DNA from 3 places in the Streptomyces sp. NPDC023573 genome. Region 2 is predicted to be linked to each of the others. Evidence: riboswitches for the same ligand, from Rfam matches in the RefSeq annotation. Region 2 holds a riboswitch; each other region holds the start of a gene.

Region 1 (9,899 bases), on a different contig from region 2:
GCGCGCGGGGTGAGGCCGAGGAGTGCGCGTAGCAGGGTGGTCTTGCCGGCGCCGTTGGGGCCGACGACCGCGATGGTGGTCCCGGCGTCCGCGTCCAGAGTCAGGTCGTTGAAACCCGTGACGGTGGCATGGAGCGGCCAGCCCGGCCCCGTGTCACGCGTGACGTCCGGGGCGGCACGCGTGTCCATCTGCGGCGCCTGGCCCGGGCCGTCGGCCGGGGCGCGAGGCCGGGCGGTGTGCGGGGTTCCGGTCCATCGTCCGCGCAGTGCGACGAGTACGGCCATGGCGATGACCAGGAGGAGAAGCGAGACCGAGGTCGCGGCTTCCGGGCTGTCCTGGAGCAGCAGGTAGACCTGGAGGGGGAGCGTCTGCGTCGTGCCGGGGAGGTTTCCGGCGAAGGTGATGGTCGCCCCGAACTCACCGAGGGCCCGCGCCCAGGTCAGCGCCGCGCCCGCGGCGAGACCGGGGGCGACCATGGGCAGGGTGACGGTGAAGAACACCCGTACCGGTGAGGCCCCCAGCGAGGCCGCGGTCTCCTCGTAGCGTGGGCGCAGTCCTCCCAGAGCGCCTTCGAGGCTGATCACCAGGAACGGCATGGCGACGAAGGTCGCGGCCAGGACGGCGCCGGAGGTGTGGAACGGCAGCGTGATCCCGAACGTGTCCTCCAGCCAAGGGCCGAGGAGCCCGCGCCGGCCGAAGGCCAGAAGGAGGGCGACGCCGCCGACGGTCGGTGGCAGGACCATCGGCAGGAGCACGAGAGAGCGGACGAACGCCTTGCCGGGGAAGTCGACCCGGGCCAGGAGCCAGGCCAGCGGCACACCGAGGACGAGGGAGAGCCCGAGGGCCCAGGCCGAGACGAGCAGGGAGAGCTTCAGCGCCTGGGTCGTCCCGGGGTCGGTCAGGTGCGCGCCCAGGTCGGACCAGGACGTACGGGTGATGATGCCCAGCAGAGGCAGGAGCAGGAAGGCGATGGCCAGCAGCGCGGGGATCGCCAGGGCGATCGGGGCTCGGGGGCCGGTGGCGCGGCGGCGGAGGCGTCTCATGAGGATCCCTGATGCTGAAGTGCCGTGCGGGGCCTGCCCGGAAGACGGGACCCCGCACGGGCGAATGCCCGCTACGGCTTCTGGAAGCCGGCGTCGGCGAGGATCTTCCGGGCCTCGGGGGAGGACAGCCATGCCACGAACGCGCTCGCGGCCTCGCCGTTCTCGGAGGTCTTCAGGGTCGCCGCCGGGTAGGAGGCTACGGCGTTCTGTGCGTCCGGGATGTCGATCGCCTCGATCTTGCCGGTCGCCGTGGCGGCGTCCGTCCTGTAGACGAGACCGGCGTCCGCCTCGCCGAGCTCGACCTTGCTGAGGACGGCGCGGACGTTGGGCTCCTGGGAGACGGGCTTCACCTCGGTCCTCTGCGCGTCCAGGATCTGCCGGCTGTAGCGACCGACCGGCACCTCGGGCGCCGCGAGGACGACCTTCAGACCGGGGTCGGCGAGGTCCTTCAGGGTCTCGACCCCCTCCGGGTTCCCCTTGCCCGTGGCGATCACCAGACGGTTCTTCGCGATGACGGTCGGCGACCCCGTGTCGGACTTCAGCCCGTCCATCGTCTTCGTGTCCGCCGTCACCAGCGCGTCGGCGGGCGCGCCCTGCTCGACCTGTGCGGCGAGCTCCTGAGAGCCGGCGAACGAGAAGGTCACCTCGGTGCCCGGGTGTCCCTTCTCGTAGGCCGCACCGGCCGTCTTGAAGACGTCGGTGAGCGAGGAGGCGGCCAGCACCGTCAGGTCGGCCCCGGACGCCGACGTGCTGTCACCCGAGTCCTTCGCGTCGTCGCTGCCGCACGCGGCCAGCGGAACGAGGAGAGCCGCCGTCAGGACGGCCGCCGCCGTGGGCCGCCGGGTGAAGGTGAGAGACATGGGGGAGAGCTCCTTGGGGACGCGGCGGGGTCGCGCCACCCGGGCGGGTGGTGGAGAGCCGCGCCGGGGGGCCGATCCCCAGTATGGGGCCGCATGTGCGACAGATTAAAGGAGTTCCGTTCTCATTTACAAAGCTTGATGCGAATCTCCATGGCACATGCGGCGGCTCCTGGAGAATGGTCCCACTCCGGCAGGCGGCCGGTGGTGCCAGGTGAGCGGCCCGCTCCGGCGCCCCGTCACCAGGTGACGGGCAGGGCGTGCAGGCCGTAGATGACGGCGTCGTGCTTGAAGGGGACGGCGTCGATGCCGTCGACGGTGCGGAGGGTGGGGATGCGGCGGAAGAGGGTGGGATAGACGACCTGGAGCTCCATGCGGGCCAGCGGCTGGCCCACGCAGTGGTGGGCGCCGGCCCCGAACGCCTGGTGGTGACGGGCGTCGCGGGTGAGGTCGAGACGGTCGGGGTCGGGGAAGACAGCGGGGTCGCGGTTGGCGAGTTCACCGAGGAGGATGACGCCCTCTCCCGCACGGATGGTGCGGCCGGCGATCTCGATGTCCTCCAGGGCGGTGCGGCGGCGGCCGAGGTGGACGATGGAGAGGTAGCGCAGGAGTTCCTCGACGGCGTCGCGGATGACGGCGGGGTCGTCCGTGTCGCGGATCAGGGCGAGCTGCCCGGGGTGCTGGAGGAGCAGGAGCGTGCCCAGGCTGATCATGTTCGCGGTGGTCTCGTGTCCGCCGAGGAGGAGGAGTACGCCCATCGTGGCGGCCTCCCGGCGGGTGAGTTCGCCGTTGTCGATCTGTGTGCAGAGGCTGGAGAGGAGGTCGTCGCCGGGCTCGGTGAGCTTACGGCCGACGAGCTCGTCGAGGTAGGCGGCGAGGTTGGTGTGGGCCGTCTGCCGTTCCTGAGGAGAGGCGACGGCCGAGACGATGACCTTGCTGTTCGTCTGGAAGAACTCGTGGTCCTGATAGGGGACACCGAGCATCTCCGAGATGACCAGGGAGGGGATCGGCAGGGCGAGTGCCTGGACGAGGTCGGCCGTGCCGGGACCCTCCAGCATGGCGTCGACGAAGTCGTCGGCCATCTTCTGCACGCGGGGACGCATCGCCTCGATGCGCTTGATGGTGAAGGCGCCGCTGACCATGCGGCGCAGCCGGGCGTGCTCGGGGTCGTCCATGCCGACGAAGCTCAGGTCGGTGCTGCCCGCGTGGGCGTGCGCGGGGTCCACGGGGCTGGGGAAGCCCGGCCGGGTGAACTCCACGCTCAGGCGCGGGTCGGACAGCAACGCCTTCTGCTCGGCGTGCCCCGTGACGGCCCAGGGAGTGCTGCCGCCCCAGGAACGGACCCGGGTGAGCGGGCCGTACCCGGACAGCGCCCGCATCTCGGGGGAGGGCGCGAAGGGGCATTCCGGGGAGCGCGGCCGGGGGAAGCCGGGGATGCCGTCGGCGCTCGCCTCGGGAGTGGCGGGAGTGGCGGGAGTGCTGGTCATGGTCTTCTCCGGTGGGGTGGGCCGCCTCCGACGCGGCGGGCGTGGGAGGCGTACGCGGATCAGTCGGTAGGGGCCACGGAAGCGTGCGGCCGTCTGAGCGTGCCGGGCGTGCCGGAAGTCAGGCGTTGCTTCCGGCAGCGGCGGACTCGGGCCGGGGGGTGGGGGCGTACCGGTCGAGCAGGAGCCGGCGGTGCAGGCGCGCCTGTTTCGGCATGTTCCAGCCGAGGACCGCGACGGGGCGGCCCTCACCGTCGACGTAGAGGGCGACGAACCGGCCCTGCTCCGTGCTCCCTTCGACGATCCGCAGGGTGGCGGCCGGCGTGGGGAGCCCGTACACCTGGATCTTCACGCCGAGCTGGTCGGTCCAGAAGTAGGGGACGGGACTGTAGGGGCGGTCCTCGCCCAGGATGTTCGCCGCGACGGACTGCGCGTGCTCGGTGGCGTTCGTACGGTTCTCCAGCCGCAGGGACCGGCCGAGGGCCTCGTGGTGGAAGCGGGCCACGTCCCCGGCGGCGTAGACCCCGTCGGCGGCGCGGCAGCGGGAGTCGCACACCACTCCGTCGTCCAGTGCCAGCCCGCTGCCGGCCAGCCAGTCGGTGGCGGGGGTGCTGCCGACCGCTGAGACGACGAGATCGGCGGGCACCGTGTCGCCGTCGGCCAGGCGGACACCGGTGACGCGTCCGCCGGCCGTCGCCGGCCCGTCCACCAGTGTGTGCGTTCTCAGCCGTACCCCGTGCGCGGTGTGCAGCGCGGCGAGCAGTTCGGCGGCGGGGCCCAACTGCTCCCGCATGGGCGCCGCCTGCGGTCCGGCGAGCGTCACGTCGGCTCCCATGAGGCGGGCCGTGGCGGCGATCTCGGAGCCGAGCACCCCGTCCCCGACGACCACGACCCGCCGCGCCGCCAGCAGTTCCCGCCGGAGCCCCACGGCGTCGTCCAGGGTTCGGAGCACATGCACCCCCGCCGTTCCCGAAAGGCCCGGCAGCCTGCGCGCGCGTAGTCCGGTCGCCAGGACGACGGTTGCCGCCTTCAGTTCGGCTCCGCTCGCCGTGCGCACGGTACGGGTGGCGGCGTCGAGGGCCGAAGCGCGTTCGCCGAGGACGAATTCGGCCTCCAGGGCGTCCAGTACGTCACGGGTGCGCAGATGCGTGCGCTCGGCCTCCCACGTCCCGGCGAGTACCTGCTTGGACAGCGGCGGACGGTCGTACGGCGCGCCGCTCTCCTCGCCGAGCAGCGTGATCCGCTCGCGGTAGCCCTTACGGCGCAGTGTCTCCACGACGGCGAGACCCGCCGCCCCGGCCCCGACGACGAGCACACCCGACGGTGTGCTCACGCGCCCTCACCGAGGTGGATGGCGGCGGCAGGGCAGACACCGGCGGACTCCCGGACCGCCTCGTGCCGGTCGGCGGCCGGTGCGGCGTCGAGAAGGACGACGATGCCGTCCTCGTCGCGCTGGTCGAACACCTCCGGGGCGATCAGTACGCACTGCCCGGCGCCGCAGCACTTCTCCTCGTCAACAGTGATCTTCATGCTCTCTCCCTTGTGGGGCCGGGCCCTCGTCGGGCCCGGGTCGGTTCAGCGACGGGTGGTGGGCGCGGCGAGCAGCCCCACCAGCGCGTCCTCCAGCGTGTCGGCGGTGCGCTCCCAGGACGAGCCGGGACGGACCGGTCCCTCGGCCAGGGAGTGCTCCCGCTCCGCACAGGTATGGGTGATCAGATGACGGGCCATCTCGGCGCGCGCCGGGCGGACCTCCGGGGGAACGATGTCGTGCAGGCACGAGCCCAGTCCCTGGAGGGTGCGGCGCAGGCTGTCACGGGTGAGGGACTCGTCCGCCACCAGCGTCCGCATCAGCGGGTCGGTCATCACCTGCGCGGCGAACCGCGCGTGCCACGAGGGGACACCGAGAGCGGCATGGTGGTCGGTCACCGGGCGCACCAGGCAACGCACCCAGTCCCGCAGGTCGGTGCTGTCGCCCACGGCCTCCACATGGCGCGCGCGGATGGCGTCGACACCCGTGCCGTGCTTGGTCATGATGGCCCGTACGAGCGTCGCCCTGCTGCCGAAGTGATAGCTGACGACGGTGTTGTTGCCCTGGCCGGCCGCCTCGCCGATCTGGCGGTTGGAGACGTTCGACAGCCCGTGCTCGGCGTAGAGGCGTTCGGCCGCGGTCATGATGGCCTCGCGCGTACCGGCGCCCCGGCCGGTGCGAGGCTCTGTCCTGTTCACCATGTCACCGGAACCTCGCGCGGCGGACCGGTGAGCACGCCGTCATGGCGCCGCAGGGCAGCGGGGTCCACGGCGGGCCTGAGCCGCGGGAGTCGGCGCAACACCCGGAGCCGCACACGAACTTCGTCTCCGGAGTCCGGGGCGACGACCGTGCAGTCCAGCGGGCGGTCCTTCCTGACTGCGCTCATGGCTTCCTCCACACGTTTCAGGGGTCCCGGCTCCCCGACCACTAGACAGCACGCCTCCATGCAAATCAATCGACTGACTTAATCGGATGGCGCGGCTGGCCGGAAACGTGTGGGCGCCGTCATCCGGCGGCTTTCCCCTTGGCGGGCAGCCGTCCGGCACGCGATAGGCTGCATGCGCCTCGTGGGGGAAGTCCGGTCGAATTCCGGCGCTGACCCGCAACGGTAGGCGGAGCCACACACGGTTCCGTAAGCCCGATCACCCACGGTGGCGAAGCTCCTGTCGATCGCCGTGGACTGCGAGAGGTGCTGCGTACGGCGCGCCTGGCGTCCCGAGCCGCTCCTTGGATGACGTAGGCACGGCCCGAGGCGAAAGCGAACCGCCTGTGGCCACGCCCCGTGACCGAACACCCGCCGTGCTGCCGCGCGGTACCCGCTCCGGCAGTGGGCCCGCGCCCCCCGGACGCCTCCCCCTGCCCCTCCTGGTGACCGGCCTGTGCGTCGCGCTCCCGCTCTCCCTCGCCTGCGGGGCGGGGATCGGGGCCTCGGGGCTCACATGGGGCGAGACGCTGCACCACCTGTGGGCGGGGCTGACCGGCGGGGCCATAGCCCCGGACGAGGTCTCCTCGTACACCATCGTCTGGGAGCTCCGCTTCCCGCGCGCCGTCCTCGCCGCGGTCGTCGGGGCCGGGCTGGCGGCCGTCGGCGTAGCCGTGCAGGCCATGGTGCGCAACGCGCTCGCCGACCCGTTCGTCCTCGGCATCTCCTCGGGCGCGGCCGTCGGTGCCAACGCCGTGCTGATCTTCGGGGCGTTCGGCGCGCTCGGCGTCTGGGCGCTGTCCTCGGCGGCCTTCCTCTCCGCGCTCCTCGCCATGGTGCTGGTGTACACGATCGCCCGGACCGCACGGGGCCTGACACCGCTGCGCCTCGTGCTGACCGGCACGGCGATGTACTACGGCTTCTCGGCCGTGGCCACCTTCATGGTGTTCGCCGCCGAGCGGGGCGAAGCGGCACGGTCCGCGATGATGTGGCTGCTCGGCAGCCTGGGCGGGGCCAACTGGTCGTCCGTGCCGATCGCAGCCGGCGCGGTGGCCGGCGGCCTCGCCCATCTCGGCTGGTCGGCACGGCGCCTGAACGCCCTCGCCATGGGCGACGAGACCGCTGCCGCACTCGGTGTGGACGCCGGCCGTCTGCGCAAGGAGCTCTTCCTCGTCTCCGCCGCCGTCACCGGGGCGGTCGTCGCGGTCAGCGGGGCCATCGGCTTCGTGGGCCTGATGGTCCCGCACGCCGCACGGATGCTGGTCGGCGCGGACCACCGCCGCCTGCTGGCCGTCGCGCCCCTGGCCGGTGCCACCCTCCTGATCTGGGTGGACATCCTCTCGCGCGTGGTGCTCGCCCCCGCCGAACTGCCGGTGGGCGTACTGACCGCGGCCGTCGGCGTGCCGTGCTTCGTCCTGCTCATGCGCCGCCGCGCCTACACCTTCGGAGGCGTGTGATGCGGATCGAGATCGACGCACTCACGGTCGAGATCGCCGGTGCGCGGCTGGTGGAGGACGTCACGCTGCGAGCCGGCAGCGGACAGCTCGTCGGTCTCGTCGGCCCCAACGGCAGCGGCAAGTCGACCCTGTTGCGCTGCGTCTACCGGGCGCTCCGTCCCTCGGCAGGCGCGGTGCGGATCGGTGGCGAGGACCTGCGGACCATGACGGCCCGTGAGGGCGCGCGCCGACTGGCCGCGCTTCCGCAGGAAGTGGTCGCGGAGTTCGACTTCACCGTCGCCGAGACCGTGGCCATGGGCCGGCTGCCGCACCAGGGGCCGATGACCCGCACCACCGACGAGGACCGCCGCACATGTGAGGCCGCGCTGGAGGGCGTCGGGGCCGGCCACCTGGCCGACCGCGGCTTCCTCACCCTCTCCGGCGGGGAGAAGCAGCGGGTCCTGATCGCCCGCGCGCTCGCCCAGCAGCCCCAGGTGCTGGTGCTCGACGAGCCCACCAACCACCTGGACATCGGCCAGCAGCTGGAGGTCCTCGCGCTGGTACGCGGCAGCGGTCTGACCGCACTCACCGCCCTGCACGACCTCAACCTCGCCGCACGCCACTGCGACGTCGTCCACGTCATCGACGGTGGGCGGATCGCCGCCTCCGGACCACCTCACGACGTCCTCACGCCCGGGCTGCTGGCCGAGGTGTTCGGCGTCCGCGCGCACCGCGTAACGCACCCCGGGACAGGCGCGCCGCAGCTGCTCTTCGACCGGCTTCCCCCCGCATGACGCCCCGTCCCCCGCCCCAAGGAGTCCTCACGCCATGCGTCATCTCGTACGCCCCGCCGCACTGGCCCTCGCCGCCGCACTCGCCCTCACGGGCTGCGGGGCGGAGGTCACCTCGCAGGAAGGGAAGGAGGACGGCGCCCGTGCAGCCGGCGGCCACTACCCGGTGACCGTGGAGAACTGCGGGGAGAGGAAGACGTACGACAAGGCTCCGCAGCGGGTGGTCACCAACGATGTCGGCATCACCGAGATCATGTTCGCCCTCGGTCTCGAGGACCACATGGCCGGATACGTCATGCCCGACGACAAGGGGGACCTGACATCCGTCCCCTGGAAGGACGGTTACCGCAAGACCACGTGGCTCTCGAAGGAGCGAATCAACAAGGAGCTGGTCCTCGACGCCGGCGCCGATCTGGTCTTCGCTGGATGGAACTATGGATTCAGCGAGGGCGAAGGCTTCACGCCCGACGCGTTGCGGCGGGTGGGCATCGACTCGTACCTGCTCAGCGAGTCGTGCCGTAACGGACGGGGCAAGGCCCGCGGAGTGATGGCGCCGCTCGACGCGCTCTACACCGACCTGCGGAACCTGGGCAGGATCTTCGACGTCGAGGACCGGGCCGGCACGCTCATCGCCTCGTTCCGCAAGCAGGTGGCCGAAGCGCAGGCGCAGGCCCCGGAAGGCGCCGACCGGCCGCGCGTCTTCCTCTACGACGACGGCCAGGACAAGCCTCTGACCTCGGGTGCCTACGCCGGCCCCCACGACATCATCACCAAGGCCGGCGGCGACCACATCATGAAGGACCTCAAGGACAGCTGGACCACGGTGGGCTGGGAGACGGTCGTCGCCCGCGACCCCGAGGTCATCGTGATCAACAACTACGGGGACACCACCGCTGACCGGAAGCGGAAGTTCCTGAAGTCCTACGGGCCGCTCGCGAACGTCTCGGCGATCAAGAACGACCGGATCGTCGTCCTCGACTACGTCGACCTCGTCGAGAGCCCGCGCAACCCGGCGGCCGTCAGCTCACTCGCGGCGGAGCTGAGGGACCTCAGCTCCTGACCCCGGCCGGGCGGGCGCCGATGACCCCGGCGGGCGCCGGAGACGGGCAGGCAGGGGGCGCTGCGGGGGTGCCCGGGACGTCGGCCGCCGTCGCGTCCCCCGGCGGCTCGTCGCTCCGCACCCGGGGCCGACGACGGGTGTGGCATAGCGCACAGCGGGTCCCCCGCGCGGGGCGTCCTCAGCCCGCCGATCCCCCTGCGGGGGCGCGGATGCGGGCCTTCCTCCGGCTGCCGTCCCGCCGGCCGCTGTGACCCGGATCTCTACCGCGTCGCCCGCCTCCGCTGGCACTGTGGTCGGGTCACGGGGGACGCCCACTGCCGAACGACCGAGCGAGATGCCATGACCGCGACCACAGCCGAGAACCGGACCCGTACCCGCGCCCGCACCGGCGGCCCCGAGGACGGGCCGAAGGTCCTCGAGCACATCCTGGGCTGGACGCTCGTCGTCGTCCTCGCCATGTTCGTCACCCAGGCCGGACTGATGTGACCCCTGGACGACGGGTGGGGTGGGGCGCCCGCCCGGCACCCCACCCCTGACCCGCCCTGCGGACCGTGTACCCCGTCGGGGCTAGTTGATGGCCCGGATCAGCTCACCGTCCGTCGTGTCGCCGCTGAGCTCCCAGAAGAACGTCCCTCCCAGGCCCTGCTCGTTCTTGTAGTCCATCTTCGTGGCGATGGTGGCCGGGGTGTCGTAGCTCCACCAGTCGGTGCCGCAGAGGGCGTACGCCGTCCCGGCGACCGTGCCGGTGGCCGGGCAGCTGTTCTTCAGGACCTTGTAG
Region 2 (9,899 bases):
CGCTGGGCGACCAGCCCCTCCGGGTCACCAGCGGCTTCCGTTCCACGTCCTGCAACGCGGCCGTCGGCGGGGCCACGAACAGCCGCCATCTCTACGGTGACGCCGTCGACCTCGGTGCCGGGCCGCACTCCCTCTGCACCATCGCCAAGCAGGCCCGCAACCACGGCTTCCGGGGGATCCTCGGCCCGGGCTACGCAGGCCACGGCGACCACATCCACGTCAACCAGGGACCGAACCGCTTCTGGTCCGCCTCGCAGTGCGGCATCTGAGCGCACGCGCGCGGTGACCGCACCTCGTGCGGCGAGCCCCGTCCGGGACACGTGTCCCGGACGGGGCTCCGTCGTGACAGGCGGGCACGGACGTCAGGCGGCTTCCCGGATCATGGACGGGCCGCGGAAGGTGCGGCGGTAGGCGTTCGGAGTCGTGCCCAGTGAGCGGACGAACTGGTGACGCAACGCCGCCGCGGTCACGAATCCGGTCTGTCCCGCGATCGTGTCCATGGTCTCGTCCGAGGTCTCCAGCAGGTGCTGTGCCAGCAGCACGCGCTGCCGGAGCAGCCAGCGGTACGGCGTGGTGCCGGTCTCCTGCTGGAAGCGGCGGGCGAAGGTCCGGGGCGACATGTGACTCCGGTCGGCCAGCTGTTCGACGGTCATCTCCTGGTCGAGGTGGCTCTCCATCCAGGCGAGGGTGCCCCCGACCGTGTCGCACCGGGTGCGGGGCAGCGGACGCTTGATGTACTGCGCCTGGCCGCCGTCCCGGTGCGGGGGGACCACCATGCGGCGGGCCACGGCGTTCGCCACGGCCGGCCCGTGTGCCTGGCGGACCAGGTGCAGGGCGGCGTCGATGCCCGCGGCCGTGCCCGCCGACGTGATGACCGGCCCCGCGTCCACGTACAGTACGTCCGGTTCCACGCTCGCCTTCGGGAAGCGGCGGGCCAGCTCGTCGGCGTGCCGCCAGTGGGTGGTGCAGCGGCGGCCGTCCAGGAGCCCGGCCGCTCCGAGGACGTACGCCCCGGAGCAGACGCTCAGCACCCGTGCCCCTCGCTCCACGGCTCGGCGCAGGGCGTCCAGGACCTCCTCGGGGTAGGCCCGCTCCACGAAGTGGGTCCCCGCCGGAACGGCGATCAGGTCGGCTTCCTCCAGGCGGTCGAGACCGTAAGGGGTGCTGATGGAGAAGCCGGCGTGGGTCCGGAGGACCGGGCCCTCGGCCGAAACGACCGCGAAGTCATGGACGGGCAGCCCCTCGTCCGACCGGTCGAGCCCGAACACCTCACAGAGGACGCCGAGTTCGAAGGGGTTGACCTCGTCGAGCACCAGAGCGGCGACATTGTTCAGCATGCCGCCAGTGTGGCAGTAATTCGATGCAGCGTGACAGTCCTGCCACTGCCGGAATCCGTCCGCTCCGACGACAGTGGAGCCATGAACACATTCCTGAGCTACCTGGCCGTAGTCGTACTTTTCGCCCTCGTCCTGCTGCCCGCCCTCGTCGGTCTCGCGCGGGAGCGCCGGATCGACCGCGAACTGCGTGAGGCGGAACGACGGAGGGGGGAGCGGCCGCCGGCGACGGCGGGCGCCGCGCAGCCGCTCACGGCCACGCGGCGCCCGTACGTCAGGTCCTGGGCGCGGATCTAGAAGTCGTCGTCGAAGCCGACGGACCCCTCCACCGCCACCTGGTACGCGGAGGGGCGCCGCTCGAAGAAGTTCGTCAGCTCCTGCACCCCCTGGAGCTCCATGAACGAGAACGGGTTCTCGGAACCGTAGAGCGCGGGGAAGCCGAGCCGGGTGAGCCGCTGATCGGCGACGCACTCCAGGTACTGGCGCATCGACTCGGTGTTCATCCCCGGCAGGCCATCGCCGCACAGGTCGCGGCCGAACTGGAGCTCCGCCTCGACCGCCTCCCGCAGCATGTCCGTGACCTGCTGCTGGAGCGCGTCGTCGAAGAGGTCCGGCTCCTCCTTGCGGACGGTGTCGACGACCTCGAAGGCGAAGTTCATGTGCATCGTCTCGTCACGGAACACCCAGTTGGTGCCCGTGGCGAGACCGTGCAGCAGACCGCGCGAGCGGAACCAGTAGACGTACGCGAAGGCGCCGTAGAAGAACAGCCCCTCGATGCACGCGGCGAAGCAGATCAGGTTGAGCAGGAAGCGCCGGCGGTCCGCCTTCGACTCCAGCCGCTCGATCTTCTCGACCGAGTCCATCCACCGGAAGCAGAACTGCGCCTTCTCGCGGATCGAGGGGATCTCCTCGACCGCGTCGAAGGCCGCCGCACGGTCCTGAGGGTCGGGCAGATAGGTGTCGAGCAGCGTCAGATAGAACTGGACGTGCACGGCCTCCTCGAACAGCTGACGCGACAGGTAGAGCCGCGCCTCGGGGGAGTTGATGTGCTTGTAGAGCGTCAGCACCAGGTTGTTGGAGACGATCGAGTCACCCGTCGCGAAGAACGCGACCAGCCGTCCGATCATGTGCTGCTCACCGGGTGAGAGCTTGGCGAGGTCGGCGACGTCGGAGTGCAGGTCGACCTCCTCCACGTGCCAGGTGTTCTTGATCGCGTCCCGGTAGCGCTCGTAGAAGTCCGGGTAGCGCATGGGACGCAGGGTCAGTTCGAAGCCCGGGTCCAGCAGGTTCTTGTTCTCGGATGTCGTCATTACTGGCAGGCCTCGCAGGACTCGGGGTTCTCCAGGGAACAGGCGATCGCGTCCGCGTCGGGCGCGGGCGCCTGCTCGGGGATCGGGGCGGCGGACGCCGCTCGGGCGATCCGGGTCGCCGGGCGCGACCGCAGGTAGTACGTCGTCTTCAGCCCCTGCTTCCAGGCGTACGCGTACATCGAGGAGAGCTTGCCGATCGTCGGCGTCTCCAGGAACAGGTTGAGCGACTGGCTCTGGTCGAGGAACGGCGTGCGGGCAGCCGCCATGTCGATCAGGCCGCGCTGCGGGATCTCCCACGCCGTGCGGTACAGCGCACGCACGTCCTCGGGGATCCAGCCGAAGCCCTGCACGGAGCCGCTCGCCTCGCGCAGCGCCTCACGGGTCCGCGCGTCCCAGACGCCGAGTCTCTTCAGCTCGTCGACCAGGTAGGCGTTGACCTGGAGGAACTCCCCGCTGAGGGTCTCGCGCTTGAAGAGGTTGGAGACCTGCGGTTCGACGCACTCGTACACCCCGGCGATCGAGGCGATGGTCGCCGTCGGCGCGATGGCGAGCAGCAGCGAGTTGCGCATGCCCGTCTTCGCGATCCGGGCGCGCAGCGCGTCCCAGCGCTCCGGCCAGTGCAGCTCGGTGTCGTAGTGGTCCGGGTGCAGTACGCCGCGCGCCGCGCGGGTCTCGGACCAGGCGGGCAGCGGGCCGGACTTCTCCGCGAGGTCGCAGGAGGCCTCGTAGGCGGCCAGCATGATCCGCTCGGAGATCCTCGTGGACAGCGCGCGGGCCTCGGGGGAGTCGAAGGGGAGGCGCAGCTGGAAGAAGACGTCCTGGAGGCCCATCGCGCCCAGGCCCACCGGACGCCAGCGGGCGTTGGAGCGGCCGGCCCGTTCGGTCGGGTAGAAGTTGATGTCGACGACCCGGTCCAGGAAGGTCACGGCGGTCCGCACGGTGGTGTCCAGCCGCTCCCAGTCGATGGAGCCGTCCACCACGAAAGCGCCCAGGTTGACCGAACCCAGGTTGCAGACGGCCGTCTCGCCGTCGTCGGTGACTTCGAGGATCTCCGTGCACAGGTTCGAGGAGTGCACGACCCGGCCCGGCTCGGCGGTCTGGTTCGCCGTGCGGTTCGAGGCGTCCTTGAACGTCATCCAGCCCTGCCCGGTCTGGGCGAGGGTCCGCATCATCCTTCCGTACAGCTCACGCGCCGGCAGGGTCTTGCGGGCCAGCCCCTTGGCCTCGGCGGCCCGGTAGGCGGCGTCGAACGCGTCGCCCCACAGGTCGACCAGCTCGGGGGTGTCCGCCGGTGAGAACAGTGACCAGTCGGTGTCCGCGTCGACGCGGCGCATGAACTCGTCCGGGATCCAGTGCGCCAGGTTGAGGTTGTGCGTACGCCGCTGGTCCTCGCCGGTGTTGTCGCGCAGCTCGAGGAACTCCTCGATGTCCGCGTGCCAGGTCTCCAGGTAGACGGCGGCGGCGCCCTTGCGGCGGCCGCCCTGGTTCACCGCGGCGACCGAGGCGTCGAGCGTCTTCAGGAACGGCACGATGCCGTTGGAGTGTCCGTTCGTGCCGCGGATGAGCGAACCCCGGGCGCGGATACGGGAGTACGAGAGCCCGATGCCGCCCGCGTGCTTGGAGAGACGCGCCACCTGGTGGTAGCGGTCGTAGATCGAGTCCAGCTCGTCCAGCGGCGAGTCCAGCAGGTAGCAGGAGGACATCTGCGGGTGGCGGGTTCCGGAGTTGAAGAGGGTGGGGGAGGAGGGCAGGTAGTCGAGCCGGTTCATCAGGCCGTAGAGCGCGGCCACTTCCTCCAGAGCCCGCTCGGAGGTGTCCTCGGCCAGCCCGGCGGCGACGCGCAGCATGAAGTGCTGCGGGGTCTCGACCACATCGCGGGTGAGCGGATGGCGCAGCAGGTACCGGCTGTGCAGCGTCCGCAGCCCGAAGTAGCCGAAGCGGTCGTCGGCGCCTTCGGCGAGCGCCCGCTCGACCAGCGCGTCGAGGGCGGCGGCGTGCCGCGTGACGAACCCGGCCGTACGGTCCGCGATCAGGCCCTCGCGATGCCCCACGGCGACCGACGCGGAGAAGGAGACGGCGCCCTGGCCGGCGGCCTCGTCCGCGATGGTCCGGGTGAGGAGCCGGGCGGCGAGCCGGGAGTAGGCGGGGTCCTCGGAGATCAGGCCGGCGGCGGCCTCGGTGGCCAGCGAGCGCAGTTCGGCCTCGTCCGACCGGGCGTTGCGGCCACGCAGCGCGGCGGCGGCCACCCGTCCGGGGTCGGTGTCGGGCAGATCGGCGGTGAGACCGGTCAGGGTCCGCAGCAGTGCGGTCCCGGGCGCGTCGGTCGTGCGGCCTTCGGGTTCCGTGGCTGAAACCGGGTCGGCTGGCGCGATGGTCACTGGGGCTATCCCTCGCTCGGCTCAGGGCCTGCGGGAGCGGGGCAGCCGGGGGCACACGGCGCCCGGGAAAGGGCAGCACGGCGCGCGGCGTCCACCGGCCCTCCGCGGGGCCCGGACGTATCGGCGCCCGGATCGGTCGAGCCGGGCGCACTGTCGGCAGGTCTTCGGACTTCGGGGTGCGGATGAGCACACCGATCACACCGTTGCGGGACAGTTCCGGATTCTCACCGGATTCCCCTGCGGCGACAGCGAGGTCGAGCATACATGTGGGGGGTGCCGATTGAAGAAGCCACCACATCTTGTGTCGTGAAGGGTCAGAGCTCCAGGCGGAACGTCAGGAGCGAGAGCTCCGGCAGGGGACACCAGTCCCGCTCGGGAGTCCGTACGAAGCCGAGGCGGCGGTATATCCGGTGGGCGCCCAGCATGGCTGACTGCGTCGACAGGACGATCCCGGTGAGCCCTCCCGCAGCCCGCGCCCGCTCGATACAGGCACGTACGAGCGCCTCACCCGCACCCCGCCCACGGGCCTCCGGCGAGACGGCCAGCATCCGGAACTCGGCCTCGTCCTCCCCGGCGATGTCCGCCCACGGGCTCCCCGGCGCGACGTAGGTGACACCGCCCAGCAGCCTGCCGTCGGCGTCCAGCGCGACCAGCACCTCGGCCTCGGCGGCCCGCCGCCCGACCGCGCGGAGCTGATCCAGGTAGGGGTCGTCGGCGCCGAAGTCCAGGAGCCCGTCGCCCACATAGGCGTGCGCGGTGATCTCGCCCAGCTCCTCGAACTGAGCGGGCAGCGCCGGCCTGATCGAAACGTCCATGGGCGGCAGTCTGCCCCAGACGCCGGGTGCGGCGCGCCCCCGTTTCCGCAGGCCTCGGGCACCGGTCCTGAGACGACTCCGTCCCGGCAGGGAGGACCCTGCCGGGACGGACGTCCTGCTCCGGAGTGACCGCTGTGGGGTCAGTGGCCGCCCGGGGCGCCCGCCGTGGCCGGCGGGAGCTCGACCTTGACGCCGGGGTCGCCCGCGTCCGCCGTGTAGTCCGACGGGGAGGTCTCGTCCACACCGGCCGGCGCCTTCACCGCGTTGAGGACGACGGTCAGCACGAGCACGACGACGAGGTTCAGGACGAACGCGGTGAGACCGATGTAACCGATCTCGCCGATGCCCGGGATCTCCTTCGAGGACCCGCCGAAGTGCTTCTGGGTCGGGCTGGCGACGCCGTACGCGGCCGCCGTGCCGTAGATCATGCCGACCGCCCAGCCCGCGATCAGGGCCCAGCGGTGGAACCACCGGGTGAAGAGCCCGCCCACCAGGGCCGGCATCGTCTGGAGGATCCAGATGCCGCCCAGCAGCTGGAAGTTGATCGCGACCGTCTTGTCCATGGTGAGGACGAAGGCGAGCGCGCCGACCTTGACCAGCAGCGAGACCAGCTTGGAGACCTTGGTCTCCTGGGCCGGGGTCGCGTCCGGCTTCAGGAAGTCCTTGTAGATGTTGCGGGTGAAGAGGTTCGCCGCGGCGATCGACATGATCGCGGCGGGCACCAGGGCGCCGATACCGATCGCGGCGAAGGCCACGCCCGCGAACCAGTCCGGGAACATGTTTTCGAAGAGCTGCGGAATGGCGAGCTGGCCGTTGTCGACCTTGATCCCGGCCGCGATCGCCATGAATCCGAGCAGCGCCAGAAGGCCCAGCATCAGCGAATACAGCGGCAGGATCGTGGTGTTGCGCCGGATCACCTCACGGCTGCGGCTGGAGAGCGTCGCCGTGATCGAGTGCGGGTACATGAAGAGCGCCAGCGCCGAGCCCAGGGCCAGGGTGGCGTAAACCCACTGGCCGGAGACGCCGGGTGCGAGCCCGGCCACCGGTTTGCCGGCCGCCTCGTTCGCGGCGGAGAACTTCTCGCCGGCGGCGGCGAAGATGTTGTCGAACCCGCCCAGCTTGATCGGGATGTAGATGATCGCCACCGCGATGACCAGGTAGATCAGCCCGTCCTTGACGAACGCGATCAGCGCCGGCGCGCGCAGCCCCGAGGAGTAGGTGTACGCGGCGAGGACGGCGAACGCGATGAGCAGCGGCAGGTCCTTGATGAACCAGTGCGTGTTCTCGCCGCCGCCGACGCCCATGACGTCCAGGACGGCCTGGATGCCGACCAACTGGAGCGCGATGTACGGCATCGTGGCGAGGATGCCGGTGACGGCGACCGCCAGCGAGAGACCCTTCGAGCCGAAGCGGCCACGGACGAAGTCCGAGGTGGTGACGTAGCCGTGCTTGTGCGACACCGACCACAGGCGCGGCAGGAAGGTGAAGATCAGCGGATAGACGAGGATCGTGTAGGGGACGGCGAAGAAGCCGGCCGCGCCCGCCGCGTAGACCGCCGCGGGCACCGCGACGAAGGTGTACGCCGTGTAGAGGTCTCCGCCGAGCAGGAACCAGGTGACCCAGGTGCCGAACGACCGCCCGCCCAGGCCCCATTCGTCGAGGGTGGCCTCGTTCTCGGCCTTGCGCCAGCGCGCGGCCATGAACCCGATGACCGTGACGGCCAGGAAGAAGAAGATGAACACGGCGAGTGCGACGCCGTTCACGCCGTCCCCGGCGGCCGCGATGTTGTTCGAGCCGTCCATCACGCTGACGCACCCCCCTTGCGGGCGCGCTGGTCACGCTGCCACAGCTTGTAAGCGATCATGGTGAGAGCGGTCGAGATGAGCACCCACAGCATCTGGTACCAGTAGAAGAACGGGATGCCGATGAAGGTCGGATCGACCTTCGCGTACGACCCGACCCAGAGCATCGCCACGAACGGGGCGATCAGGCAGAGCCCGATGACCACCCTCATGGGTGTCACTGTCGGTGCTGTCGGTGGGTTCGCATCGTTTTCTTCTGGCATGTGGCGACTCCGTCCCCTCGCTGATCACCTGGTGTAATGCGCAGGAAATCTAAGCGAGCGCCCCGTCCACCGTCACCCCCCGTCCGCATTGCGGTCGTGCAACGGTCCGGTGTCGCCCGAAATGCCTGATCCCCCCGCGCACGCGGGGGGATCAGGCATTCCGGGACCCTGACGGTGCTCAGTCCGTGGGACGCTTCAGACGGGCTACGAACTTGTACCGGTCGCCCCGGTACACGGAGCGCACCCACTCCACCGGTTCGCCCCCTCCGTCGATCGAATGCCGGGACAGCATGAGCATCGGGAGGCCGACGTCCGTGCCGAGCAGTCCCGCCTCGCGCGGGGTGGCGAGCGAGGTCTCGATGGTCTCCTCGGCCTCGGCGAGCCGGACGTCGTACACCTCGGCCAGCGCGGTGTAGAGCGAGGTGTACTTCACCAGTGAACGGCGCAGCGCGGGGAAGCGCTTGGCCGAGAGGTGAGTGGTCTCGATGGCCATCGGTTCACCGCTGGCCAGCCGGAGCCGCTCGATCCGCAGCACCCGGCCGCCCGTCGTGATGTCCAGCAGCCCGGCGAGCGTGTCGTCCGCCGTGACGTAGCCGATGTCCAGCAGCTGCGAGGTGGGCTCCAGCCCCTGGGCGCGCATGTCCTCGGTGTACGAGGTGAGTTGCAGGGCCTGGGAGACCTTCGGCTTCGCGACGAAGGTGCCCTTGCCCTGGATGCGCTCCAGCCGGCCCTCGACCACCAGCTCCTGGAGGGCCTGGCGCACCGTGGTGCGCGAGGTGTCGAACTCCGCCGCCAGGGTCCGTTCGGGCGGCACCGGAGTGCCCGGCGGCATGGTGTCCGTCATGTCGAGGAGATGGCGCTTGAGCCGGTAGTACTTCGGGACGCGTGCCGTGCGCGCTCCCGCACCGGCCTCGTTCGTCACTCTGCCCCCGTCGGCACCCATGGCCCGCCTTCCCGACTGCTGCGTTGCTGCCGTCACCGGCTCCTCCGTCTGTCGCGGCTCACATGGTGGCACGGTCCGGTCACGGGTCGTCGCCCTCCCTCAGGTGTCGGTCCGATAACGGACGCGAGTGCACTTCTTATACACCCTTGACACCCCTAAAGGTCTAGGCCAAGCTCCCGGTACTGGTCTAAACCATTAAAGACCAGGTCCCAGACCCACAGGTAGCGCCAGGCGTACGTCTTCGCGGTGGGCGGGGGGTTGCTGGTATCCCTGAGGAGGGTGTGGCATGAAGCGCAAGCTCATAGCGGCAGTAGGCGTCGCAGCGATGATGACCGGAATCGCGGCGTGTGGTGGGGACAGCGGCGACAACGCTTCGAAGGACCCTGAGGACCGTACCGAGAACCTGACGGTCTGGCTCATGGTCGACGCGCAGAGCACCTGGCCGGAACTGGTCAAGGACGTCAACGCGCAGTTCAAGAAGAAGTACCCCAAGGTCAAGGTCGACGTCCAGTACCAGCAGTGGGCGGACAAGGCCAAGAAGCTCGACACCGCGCTCGGTGGTGACAAGTTCCCGGACGTCGTCGAGCTCGGCAACACCGAGACGATGCAGTACATCCTCAACGGCGCGCTGGCCGAGATCGACCCCAAGAAGTACGACAACTCGGACACCTGGATCAAGGGTCTGAAGGACACCTGCACCTTCGAGGGCAAGCAGTTCTGCGTGCCCTACTACGCGGGCGCCCGTGTCGCGGTCTACAACAAGGACATGCTCAAGAAGGGCACCGGCAGCGACGCCCTCCCGCAGACCGAGGACGAGATGCTCGCCGCACTCGACAAGGTCTCCGCCGAGTACAACAAGAAGGACAAGCGCTTCTCGTCCCTCTACCTGCCGGGCCGTTACTGGTACGCGGCAATGTCCTACGTCGCGGCCTACGGCGGCTCCATCGCCGAGTACGACGAGGGCGCGAAGGAGTGGAAGGGCAACCTCTCCTCGCCCGAGTCCCAGAAGGGCATCGAGCACTTCGTCAACCTGGTCAAGAAGTACAACAAGGCC
Region 3 (9,899 bases), on a different contig from region 2:
CCGCGCGGCGTCCTGCGGGGCGTGCCCGGTGCCATCGCCGCGGGGCTGCGGCTCGGCGCCGGGGACACGCTGGTCCGTCGCATCCTGATGACCACCGGCGCCGCGGGCACAGCTCTCGCCGCTCTCGAACTGCTCACCCCCGGCCGCGCCGCCGCGCTGACCGGGACCGCGGAGTCGGGCGCGGTCCTCTTCGCCGGCCTGGCCGCCGCCGGATTCGCGTGCTCGGCGCTCGGAAGCCAACTGGCGCCGCTCGTGGCCCGGCTCGCGGGAGACGCGGAACGCGCGGTCCTGGCGAGCCTCGGCGCGAGCGTGGCCGGTCTGCTGGCGCTCGGCGCCACCGTGTCCGCCACCGGGGCGCCCGCGCTGACCACGGCCGCCGCCGGATACGGACTGGTCTATCTGGGCCTGGGCGCCGCAGGGCCCACCGAGAACGCCCTCCTGCACCGCCGCGTCGACACCTCCGGCCGGGCGACGGCCCTCTCCGTGCAGTCACTGGCCCAGCAACTCGTCGGGGCGGCCGGGGGCCTGGTCATCGGCGCGCTGCCCGCGGGCCCGCTGCCCTGGCTGCTCGTCGCCGTCGTGCTGCTGGCCGGAGCACTTCTGTGGACCCGACGCACCACCTCCGCTCCGAAGGCGGCCCCCGCCCCGAGCGGGACGGGGGACTGACCCGCTGCTCCGTACGGACGTCCCGGATCGCGCCCGCCCCCGCCGTTCGGGAGGCTGGCCCGAAGCCGGGACGCGAGATCCCCGTACCTCCAGGAGCAGAGATGCAGCAGGACAAGCACCCGTCGTACCGTCCCGTGGTCTTCCGTGACCGTTCCGCCGGGTACGCCTTTCTGACCCGGTCCACCGCGTCGAGCGAGCAGACGATCGACTGGGACGACGGCAACACCTACCCGGTCATCGACGTGGAGATCTCCGCCGAGAGCCACCCGTTCTTCACCGGCAAGGCCAGGGTGGTCGACACCGAGGGCCAGGTCGCCAAGTTCGAGCGGCGCTACGGCGACGAAGGGCGCGGCGGCGCCTCCTGAGCCCCGGGTCACCCCGGCTCCCCGCACCCGGGCAGAATCGGCGGCGGTGCGCACCCTCACCACGACCGCCCTCCAGGAGACCTGCCCCCATGCCCGACAGCCCCGTCCTGCTGGTCATCGGCGAATGCGTCGCCGACATCGTCCGGCTGCCGGGCGCGCCGGACCGGACCCACCCCGGCGGCAGCCCCGCGAACGTCGCGTACGGTCTGGCCGGACTGGGCCGGAGCACCACGCTGATCACCCAGCTCGGCCCGGACCCCGACGGGCGGCTGATCGCGGAGCACCTGGCTTCGGCCGGGGTACGGGTCCTCGACGACGGCAGCGGCGCGCCCACTCCCACCGCCACGGTGGACCTCGACGAGGCGGGACGGGCCACGTACACGTTCGAGATCGGCTGGACGCTGCGCCCGGTCGCGTGGCCCGGGGAGCCGCCCCGGCACGTCCACACCGGGTCCCTCGCCACCGCCCTCGACCCCGGCGCGGACGTCGTCCTGGACCTCGTCGAGTCGCTCCGCCCGGCGGCGACCGTCAGTTACGACCCCAACGTCCGGCCCGCACTGATGGGGGACCACGCCCGTGCCGTACGCCGCGCCGAGCGCTGGGCCGCGCTCAGCGACATCGTCAAGGCCAGCGACGAGGACCTGCGATGGCTGTACCCCGACGAGGCGCCGGAGACGGCCGCCGAGCGGTGGCTGCGCTCAGGGCCCGCGGTCGTCCTGCTCACCCGGGGCGCCGGAGGGGCGACGGCCTTCCTGCCGGGCGGGACCGTGAGCGCCGGCGCGCCACCCGTCAGGGTCGTGGACACGGTGGGCGCGGGCGACGCCTTCATGTCCGCCGCACTGCACGCCCTGGCCTCGTACGGACTGCTCGCAGGACGGGCCCGCGCACGGCTGCGCTCGCTGGACGCCACCGTCCTGGGCGACGTGCTGCGCCACGCGGTGGCGTCGGCCGCCGTGACCGTCGGACGGGCGGGTGCCCTGCCTCCCGACGAGGAGGAGCTGGCGGCGGCTCTGACCAGCGTGCCGGTCCGGGAGCGGCAGACCCTCCAGGGGTGTCCTCGCCCGCACCACGATCGTTGATTTCGTTATGACCGTGACCCTTACCGACACCGCCCCACCGTCCACCACCGAACTGCTGACCGGCGTCATCCTCGGTCCGGAATTCCGCCGTGAGCACGGGTTCTGGCAGCGGCTGATCAGCACAGAACCGTTCCGCCGCCCCGCCGGCGGAACGCCCGAAGAGCGACTGGACCTCGCCTACGACCGGTTGCGGATCCTCAACCTCTCCCTCGACAGCGGCGCACGCCTCGCCGCCGACCCCCGTGCGCTGGCCGCCCTGCACGCCTGGCTGGGCCCGGTGGACCCCGCGCTGACCACCGTGGCTGGAATCCACTACAACCTCTTCCTCGGCAGCCTCCTCGACCACGAGTGCGCCGGCCGCCGCGATCTGTCGGACTATCTGTCGATGCGGCGCATCGGCACCTTCCTCTGCACGGAGGTGGCACACGGCAACAACGCGGCGGCCATGGAGACCACCGCCACCTACGACCGTGAACGGGACGGCTTCGTCCTGAACACCCCGAACCCGGGCGCACAGAAGTTCATGCCCAACACCAGCCCGGCGGGCGGAGCCAAGTCCGGCCTGGTCGCCGCCCGCCTGGTGGCCGACGGCTCCGACCACGGGGTGCGCCTCTTCCTGGTGCCGCTCACCGACGACACGCAGGCGCTGCCCGGTGTCCGGGTGCGGCGGCTGCCGGCCCGGATGGGCAGCCCGGTGGACCACTGCCTGACCTCGTTCGACCGGGTCTTCGTGGCACGGGACGCCCTGCTGGGACCAGCCGAGGAGGGCGACGTCCCAGGGGAGTTCAGAACGGGGCCAGGGGACAGGCGGCGTCGTTTCCTCACCGCGATCGGGCGGGTCACCCCCGGCCGCATCTCCATGAGCGCCTGCGCCGCGGGCTCGGCCCGCGCGACCCTGGCGGTCGCCGTACGCTACGGCGGGCACCGGATGATCTCCGGCTCCCGGGGCGCACCACCGGTGCCGGTGAACGCCCACCGGACGCACCACGGACCGCTCGCCTCGGCGATGGCCATGGTCTTCGCCATGAGCCTGCTGTACCGCAGGGCACAGGAGCGCTGGGAAGCCCGTACGGACGAGGACGCCCGGACGGACGCGGTGAGGCTGGTCGACGTCGCCAAGGCGTGGATCACCTGGCGGGCCCGCGACGTCATCGTCGAGAGCCGTGAACGCTGCGGCGCCCAGGCGCTGCTGGAGAACAACGGCATGACCGAACTCGTCACGGGCGTGGAGGGCGCCATCACCGCGGAGGGCGACAACATCGCCCTGTACGCCAAGGCCGCGGCCGACATGCTCTTCGCCGCAGAGCCCGGCGGTGGTGACGACGCCCCCGACCGGGCCCCGTACCCCGGGGACCTCGCCGACCCGCACTTCCTGGGCCGGCTACTCGCCTCGGTCCAGGACATCTGGTTCGCCCGCGCCAGGGCCCGTGCGCTGCGGGCACCCGACACAGACACCCTCGGCCGGTGGAACGCGGCCTCGGGCCCCGCCCTGCGCGGCGTCGAAGCCTACGCGTACCGGCAGGCCGCCCAGGCCTACGCCGAGGCCCGCGCGACACTGCCCGAAGGGGCGGCCAGGGAACGGATCGGCGAGCTGGAGCGGCTGTTCGCCCTCGAATGGGTCTCCCGTAACAGCGGCGACCTGCTGGCCGCCGGTCTCCTGAGCACCGCTCAGGTGGACGCCTTGCCCGAGGCCGTCGAGGAGCTCGTCACGGCCGTCGCCGCGCACGCCCCCGAGCTGGCCGAGTCCTTCGCCCTGCCCGAGGAACTGCTCGCCGACTGGCCGATCGCCGGACCCGGCTACGCGGACGCGTACGACGACCCCGAGGGCCCCTGGAACACCGGCCTGGCGGACGCCCGATGAGCGCCGGAGGCAAGGGACAGGCCGTCTGCTGCCGCCTCGGCGAGCACCTGGAGATCCTGGGTCTGCGCGCCGTCCTGCTCGCCTACTGGGGCACGACGTCCGTGCTCGCCCGCCGCGGCGGAAAGCCGCAGCCCGCAAGCGGCGAATCGGTTCACCCCAAGCGCTGACCCGCCCGACGGCCGGCCGGTACGGAGAGGGAGAGACCCCTCGCCGTACCGGCGACGGCCCCCGGGGCAGGCGGCGCGCAGCGTGATAGCTTGCAGACGCCAGTCACACTCCACGTGGAGTCAGGGAATCCGGTGCGAATCCGGAGCTGACGCGCAGCGGTGAGGGGGACGGGCGGGGCCACAGCCACTGGGACACCCACGGGTGCACCGGGAAGGCGCCCCGTCCGGACGAACCCGAGTCCGAAGACCTGCTGGCAACCGCTTCCGCACCGGGAGCGGAACTCCGTACGGGCTCCGCGCATGAGCCCAGAGAACGCCGAGGTCTCCGTGCCGCCCATAGCCAGCACCGCACGCCGAACAGCCCTGCTCATCGCGGGACTTGTCCTTCTGACCGCCTGCGGGGAAGGCGGCGGCGCCTCCGACGGCGCGGCCCGGTCCGCCGCCGGCGACGGCTTCCCGGTGACCCTGGAGAACTGCGGCCGTACGGTGACAGTCGACTCGCCACCGCGTCACGCCGTCTCACTCAACCAGGGATCCACCGAGATCCTGCTCTCCCTGGGCCTCGCCGGCAGGCTGGCCGCCACCGCGACCTGGACGGACCCGGTGATGAAGGGCCTGGAGAAGGACGAATCCACGGTGAAGCGCCTCGCCGAGAACCAGCCCTCCTCCGAGAAGGTCCTAGCCGAGGAACCCGACTTCGTCAGCGCCTCCTTCGCGTCCACCCTCGGCAAGGGCGGGGTGGCACCCCGCGACCAGTTCGAGGAGCTGGGCGTACCGACGTACCTCTCGCCCTCCGACTGCGCGGGCAAGGACAACACCGGCAGCGGCGACGGCTCGCGCTCCGAGCCCCTGACCATGGACCGCGTGTACGGCGAAGTGCGCGACCTGGCCAAGGTGTTCGGCGTCCCGGAGCGCGGCGAGAAGCTGGTGAAGAGCCTTCGCGCACGCGTCGACAGGGCGACCGCGGACATCGACGCGTCCGGCACCACGATGCTCTACTGGTTCGCCAACTCCGAAGCCCCGTACCTGGCCGGGTGCTGCGGCGCCCCCGGCATCATCACCGAGGAGCTGGGCGCGAAGAACGTCTTCGACGACACGCACGAGGAATGGCCCCAGATCAACTGGGAGACCGTCGCCGACCGCGACCCCGACGTCCTGGTCATCGGTGACCTGAGCCGGAAGTCGCAGACGGCCGAGAGCGCGGCGAAGAAGATCGAGTTCCTGGAGTCCAACCCCGCCACGAAGAACATGGACGCCGTCCGGCACAAGCGGTACGTCCTGCTCAGCGGCCAGGCGATGAATCCGACCGTCCGGACCGTGGAGGGCGTGGAGCGCCTCGCGGCCGGGCTGCGCTCGTTCGGGCTCGCGGGGTGACGAGGACCGAACGCGCCCCGGACGTTCGGGTGGAGCAGCCGCCCCCGGCCCGGACGCCACCCGCAGTCCGGGTCCTGCGCGACGGCGTCCTGTGGACCGCCGGGATCGTCCTGCTGCTCCTGTCCGTCGCGGTGGCCGTCACGATCGGGCCCGCCCGTGTCTCCGTCCCGGACGTCTGGGCCGCGGTGGCCTCGCACCTCGGCCTGGGAGACGGGCGGCTGACCCCGATCCGTGACGGCATCATCTGGAACCTGCGCATGCCCCGCACCCTGCTGGCGGCGGTGTGCGGGGCCGGACTCGCGGTGTGCGGCACCGTGATGCAGTCGCTGCTGCGCAACCCGCTCGCCGACCCCTTCGTCCTCGGCGTCTCCTCCGGGGCGTCCACCGGGGCGGTCGTGGTCGTCGTCCTGGGCGTCGGCGGCGGAGCCGTGTCGGTCTCGGGCGGTGCGTTCGTCGGGGCGCTGTGCTCGTTCGCCCTCGTCCTGCTGCTCAGCCACACCCTCGGCGGATCCACCGACCGGGTCGTCCTCTCCGGGGTCGCGGCCATGCAGCTCTTCTCCGCGCTCACGTCCTTCGTCGTGATGACCGCCGCCGACGCCGAACAGACCCGGGGCGTGCTCTTCTGGCTGCTCGGCTCGCTGAGCGGGGTGGGCTGGAGCGAAGTGTGGATGTGCTCGGCCGTGCTGGCCGTGACCCTGCTGATCTGCCTCGGCCACGCCCGTACGCTCGACGCCTTCGCCTTCGGCCAGGACGCCGCGGCCGCGCTGGGCGTGCACGTGGGACGCACCCGGATCGTGCTGCTCTGCACCACCGCGCTCCTGACGGCTGCCCTGGTCAGCTCGGCGGGCGCCATCGGCTTCGTCGGCCTCGTCCTCCCGCACGCCGCCCGGGCGCTGACGGGCTCGGGGCACCGACGGCTGCTGCCGGTGACCGCTCTCGCCGGAGCCGTGTTCCTGGTCTGGGTGGACACCCTGGCCAGGACCGTCCTCGACCCGCAGGAGGTCCCGGTCGGTGTGGTCACCTCCCTCATCGGGGTACCCGTCTTCGTCATCGTCCTTTACCGCACCCGGAGGAACGCGTGAACCGGACAGCGGTCCCCGGCGACGGCCTGCGCGCCGACCGGGTCGCCCGGGAGGCCGGCGGGCGGATCGTCCTCGACGGAGTGAGCATCGCGCCGCCGCCCGGCACCACCGTCGGGCTCCTGGGGCCGAACGGCTCCGGGAAGACCACGCTGCTGCGGGTGATGGCGGGCGTGATCGCGCCCGGCGCGGGTGTCGTCACCCTCGACGGCCGCACGCTCGCCGAGACCGGCCGGCGCGGCGTGGCCCGCCGCGTGGCCGTCGTCGACCAGCACGCGGTCACCCAGGTCGACCTGAGCGTGCTGGACGTCGTACGCCTCGGCCGCATCCCGCACCGCCGGGCCTGGTCGGCGCCCGGGCCCGAGGACGAGGCCGCCGTGCGCGAGGCTCTGGCGCGCACCGGACTGGCCGACCGCGCCGCCCAGTCCTGGCACACCCTGTCGGGTGGCGAGCGCCAGCGGGTGCAGATCGCCCGCGCCCTCGCCCAGCAGCCGCGGGAACTCCTCCTGGACGAACCCACCAACCACCTGGACATCCAGCACCAGCTGGAGCTGCTCTCCCTGGTCGCCGTGCTGCCCGTCACCGCCGTGGTCGCGCTGCACGATCTCAATCTGGCCGCCATGTTCTGCGACCGGGTCACGATCATGAAGGAAGGCAGGGTGGTCGCCGGGGGGACGCCCTCGGAGGTGATCACCGAGGAACTCATCGCCGACGTGTACCGGGTGCGCGCGGTGGTCACGCCGGAAGGGCCCGACGGACGCCCCTCCGTGCGGTTCCTGCCGGGCGGAGCGGCCCACCGGTGACGGCGGGACGAGAGGGCGGGCCCGTGAACCGCCCGGGTCCGCCCCTCGCTGCTGTCGCGCGGCCTTTCGCCGCTGTGTGAGGGGTCAGCGACGACGTCCCTGGCCGAACTCGCCGCCCATGTCCTTGCCGCTGCCCATGTCGTCCTTGCCGTCCGCGTAGTCGATCTTCTCCTTGCGGAGCTCGGCGGAGACTTCCTTCTGCTCGGTGACCTTGTTGGTTTCGAGACGGACCCGTTCCACGGGGACCGCCTCCTTGCGGACGGTGGCTCGTTCGGCGTGCAGGGTGACTTCGACGTCCTGTTCGCCGAGGTCGTGCGTGCCCTTCATGCCTGTGGCCTTGTCGCCCGGCTGCAGAGGCTCGCGCACCACGCGCACCTCCTCGTGGGACACCGGCACCGTCCGTGTGACGTTCTCCGTCACGACGTACTTGTGCAGACGTGCCCTCCCGCTCTCGTACTCCTCCGTGCCGACCTGGAGCTGCTCCTCGGAGCGGACCATCTCCTCACGGCCGCCGGCACCCGCGGCGGACCGCTCGGCTCCGGCTCCGGCGAGCGGGCGGGACGTGGAGGACGTCTCCGTGTCGCGGTGCCTGCCCGCGCCGGCCCCGGTGGTGCCCGTGCCGGCGGTGGTGCCGGTGGCCTTCGCCTGGCCGCCGGAGGCCGTGCGGGCGGTGCCGGCGGCACCGGCTGCCCCGGCTGCGCCCGCGGCACCCATGGCTCCCGTTCCGGTCCCGGACGTCGTGCGCGCGTCGCCGCCCGCTCCGGTGCGTCCGGTGGTCTTCCGGGTCATTCCGTAGTGCCTGTAGAGCTCCTCCTCCTCCGAGACGGAGAGGTGCGCGTCCGCATCGACCCGGGGGGCGTCCTTGACGCGGTCCTTCGGATGCGAGACGTGCAGGTCGGAGCCCACCCGGCGGGCTCCGGCAAGCGGGACGAAGCTCTCCTTCATGCCGAACATGCCGGTCTTCACCGTGATCCAGTCGGGCTTGCCGGTGTCGTCGTCGACGTACACCCGCCCCACTGTGCCGACCTTCTCTCCGTCGCTGTCGTAGACGGTCAGACCGTCGAGTTCTCCGGAATCCGTGAAACCGTCAGCGGCTCCCATGGCCGATTCCTCCTCGCCCGGGCGCGTCCTGCGGTCGGTTCCTGCAGGGAAGGCGCGTCCGGATTCCATCGCGCCTCACCCGGTTGGACGGTGCAACTTCCCGGCCTGTGCGGCGGGCGGCCCAGAACACCGGGGAGGTGCGGTGGCCCCGCTCCACGCGCATATCGGGCCCGCCACACGCATTACGCCATTCGAGTGAGTGAGCACTCTCCCGGGTGCGCCGGGTGTGCGCTCCCGGCCCGCCCGTATGATCGACGCCGCTGCCGACGGTCGGCAGGCTTGTCACGGGGGTGCCTCATCGGATCCGTAGTCATCCGTCAGCCTCGGCAGCGGGGCGAACTGCTGGCCCGGCAGGAGGACGGCCTCGGGCTGCACCACCTGGTCTGGCGGCTGGGGCCCGGCTGGCGCGTGTGCAGCAGCGCCGTGCTCGGCGGCGGGATCGGCCCGCGGGCCTGGATCCTGAACGCCCAGGTGCCCGGCGGCTACCCCCGGCTCGACCCCGGCAGGCACCTCGCCGAGATCGCGGCGTCCGAGGCGCTCGACGGGCCGGGCGCCGGACTGATGACAGCCGCCGATGTCACGGCCCGCACCGTCGCCGACGACGGCGGAGCGACCGCGACCGTCACCAGCGGCCTCGGCGTACGGGGATGGGCAGCGGCCCCGGCCGAGGGCACCGACGGCCCTCGCCCGCCCGGGACCGTCAACATCGTCGTCACCCTCCCCGTGGCGCTCTCCGACGCGGCCCTGGTCAACGCGGTGGCCACCGCCACCGAAGCGAAGGTCCAGGCGCTGGTGGACGCCGGACTCGACTGCTCCGGGACCCCGACGGACGCGGTGTGTGTCGCCGCGCCGGAGCCGGGAGGGCAGTCCGGTGAGCCGTTCGCCGGACCGCGTTCGCGCTGGGGCGCGCGACTCGCCAGAGCCGTCCACCGCGCCACCCTGGAGAGCGCGCTGCGGCAGTCTTGAGACCCACGAGTCCTGGAACTGCCGCAGTCCCGGGGCCCACAGGTCGCGAGACCGGCCCGCACCGACGAAGGGAATCTCCCATGACCACCGCATCCCCCGCCGACGCCGCCCCCGGCACGCCGACCGTCGCGGTCCTCGGCACCGGGATCATGGGGTCCGGGATGGCCCGCAGCCTGCTCAGGGCGCAGCTCCCCGTCAGGGTCTGGAACCGCACACGGTCCAGGGCCGAACCGCTGGCCGCCCACGGCGCCACCGTGACGGACACCCCCGAGGAAGCGGTACGCGGAGCCGATGTCGTCCTCACCGCCCTGAACGACGGCCGGGCCGTGGCGGAGACCCTCACCGCCGCCACGCCCGGCCTGCGTCCGGGGCAGGTCTGGATGCAGAGCGCCACCGTGGGCCTCGGCGCCACGACCGATCTCGCCCACCGGGGCGCCG

Evidence for each region. Region 2 has a riboswitch for cobalamin ahead of ACZ32T_RS19545 (ribonucleoside-diphosphate reductase subunit alpha). Riboswitches for the same ligand answer to the same signal wherever they lie in the genome.
Region 1: it holds a riboswitch for cobalamin, as region 2 does, so the genes downstream of both, ACZ32T_RS24815 (FecCD family ABC transporter permease) here and ACZ32T_RS19545 (ribonucleoside-diphosphate reductase subunit alpha) in region 2, are expected to answer to the same signal.
Region 3: it holds a riboswitch for cobalamin, as region 2 does, so the genes downstream of both, ACZ32T_RS23415 (ABC transporter substrate-binding protein) here and ACZ32T_RS19545 (ribonucleoside-diphosphate reductase subunit alpha) in region 2, are expected to answer to the same signal.

Annotation. Positions count from the first base shown of each region.
Region 1 covers NZ_JBVHKB010000008.1:44,055-53,953, reverse strand. Annotated here, with positions in the region: gene ACZ32T_RS24850 (ABC transporter permease) at 1-1,043, opposite strand, end outside; gene modA (molybdate ABC transporter substrate-binding protein) at 1,115-1,903, opposite strand; gene ACZ32T_RS24840 (cytochrome P450) at 2,140-3,387, opposite strand; gene ACZ32T_RS24835 (NAD(P)/FAD-dependent oxidoreductase) at 3,506-4,717, opposite strand; gene ACZ32T_RS24830 (ferredoxin) at 4,714-4,914, opposite strand; gene ACZ32T_RS24825 (TetR/AcrR family transcriptional regulator) at 4,960-5,613, opposite strand; gene ACZ32T_RS24820 (hypothetical protein) at 5,607-5,798, opposite strand; cobalamin riboswitch at 5,931-6,080, shown strand; gene ACZ32T_RS24815 (FecCD family ABC transporter permease) at 6,182-7,291, shown strand; gene ACZ32T_RS24810 (ABC transporter ATP-binding protein) at 7,291-8,064, shown strand; gene ACZ32T_RS24805 (ABC transporter substrate-binding protein) at 8,099-9,121, shown strand; gene ACZ32T_RS24800 (SCO1431 family membrane protein) at 9,461-9,607, shown strand; gene ACZ32T_RS24795 (glycoside hydrolase family 18 protein) at 9,689-9,899, opposite strand, start outside.
Region 2 covers NZ_JBVHKB010000005.1:545,141-555,039, reverse strand. Annotated here, with positions in the region: gene ACZ32T_RS19565 (D-Ala-D-Ala carboxypeptidase family metallohydrolase) at 1-269, shown strand, start outside; gene ACZ32T_RS19560 (GlxA family transcriptional regulator) at 363-1,337, opposite strand; gene ACZ32T_RS19555 (hypothetical protein) at 1,419-1,631, shown strand; gene ACZ32T_RS19550 (ribonucleotide-diphosphate reductase subunit beta) at 1,628-2,644, opposite strand; gene ACZ32T_RS19545 (ribonucleoside-diphosphate reductase subunit alpha) at 2,644-5,022, opposite strand; cobalamin riboswitch at 5,161-5,284, opposite strand; gene ACZ32T_RS19540 (GNAT family N-acetyltransferase) at 5,337-5,837, opposite strand; gene mctP (monocarboxylate uptake permease MctP) at 5,978-7,639, opposite strand; gene ACZ32T_RS19530 (DUF3311 domain-containing protein) at 7,639-7,851, opposite strand; gene ACZ32T_RS19525 (GntR family transcriptional regulator) at 8,081-8,845, opposite strand; gene ACZ32T_RS19520 (sugar ABC transporter substrate-binding protein) at 9,132-9,899, shown strand, end outside.
Region 3 covers NZ_JBVHKB010000007.1:224,316-234,214, reverse strand. Annotated here, with positions in the region: gene ACZ32T_RS23440 (MFS transporter) at 1-666, shown strand, start outside; gene ACZ32T_RS23435 (type B 50S ribosomal protein L31) at 768-1,031, shown strand; gene ACZ32T_RS23430 (carbohydrate kinase family protein) at 1,121-2,110, shown strand; gene ACZ32T_RS23425 (acyl-CoA dehydrogenase family protein) at 2,118-3,971, shown strand; gene ACZ32T_RS23420 (hypothetical protein) at 3,968-4,138, shown strand; cobalamin riboswitch at 4,222-4,408, shown strand; gene ACZ32T_RS23415 (ABC transporter substrate-binding protein) at 4,439-5,512, shown strand; gene ACZ32T_RS23410 (FecCD family ABC transporter permease) at 5,542-6,594, shown strand; gene ACZ32T_RS23405 (ABC transporter ATP-binding protein) at 6,591-7,394, shown strand; gene ACZ32T_RS23400 (PRC and DUF2382 domain-containing protein) at 7,479-8,495, opposite strand; gene ACZ32T_RS23395 (adenosylcobinamide amidohydrolase) at 8,835-9,461, shown strand; gene ACZ32T_RS23390 (NAD(P)-dependent oxidoreductase) at 9,542-9,899, shown strand, end outside.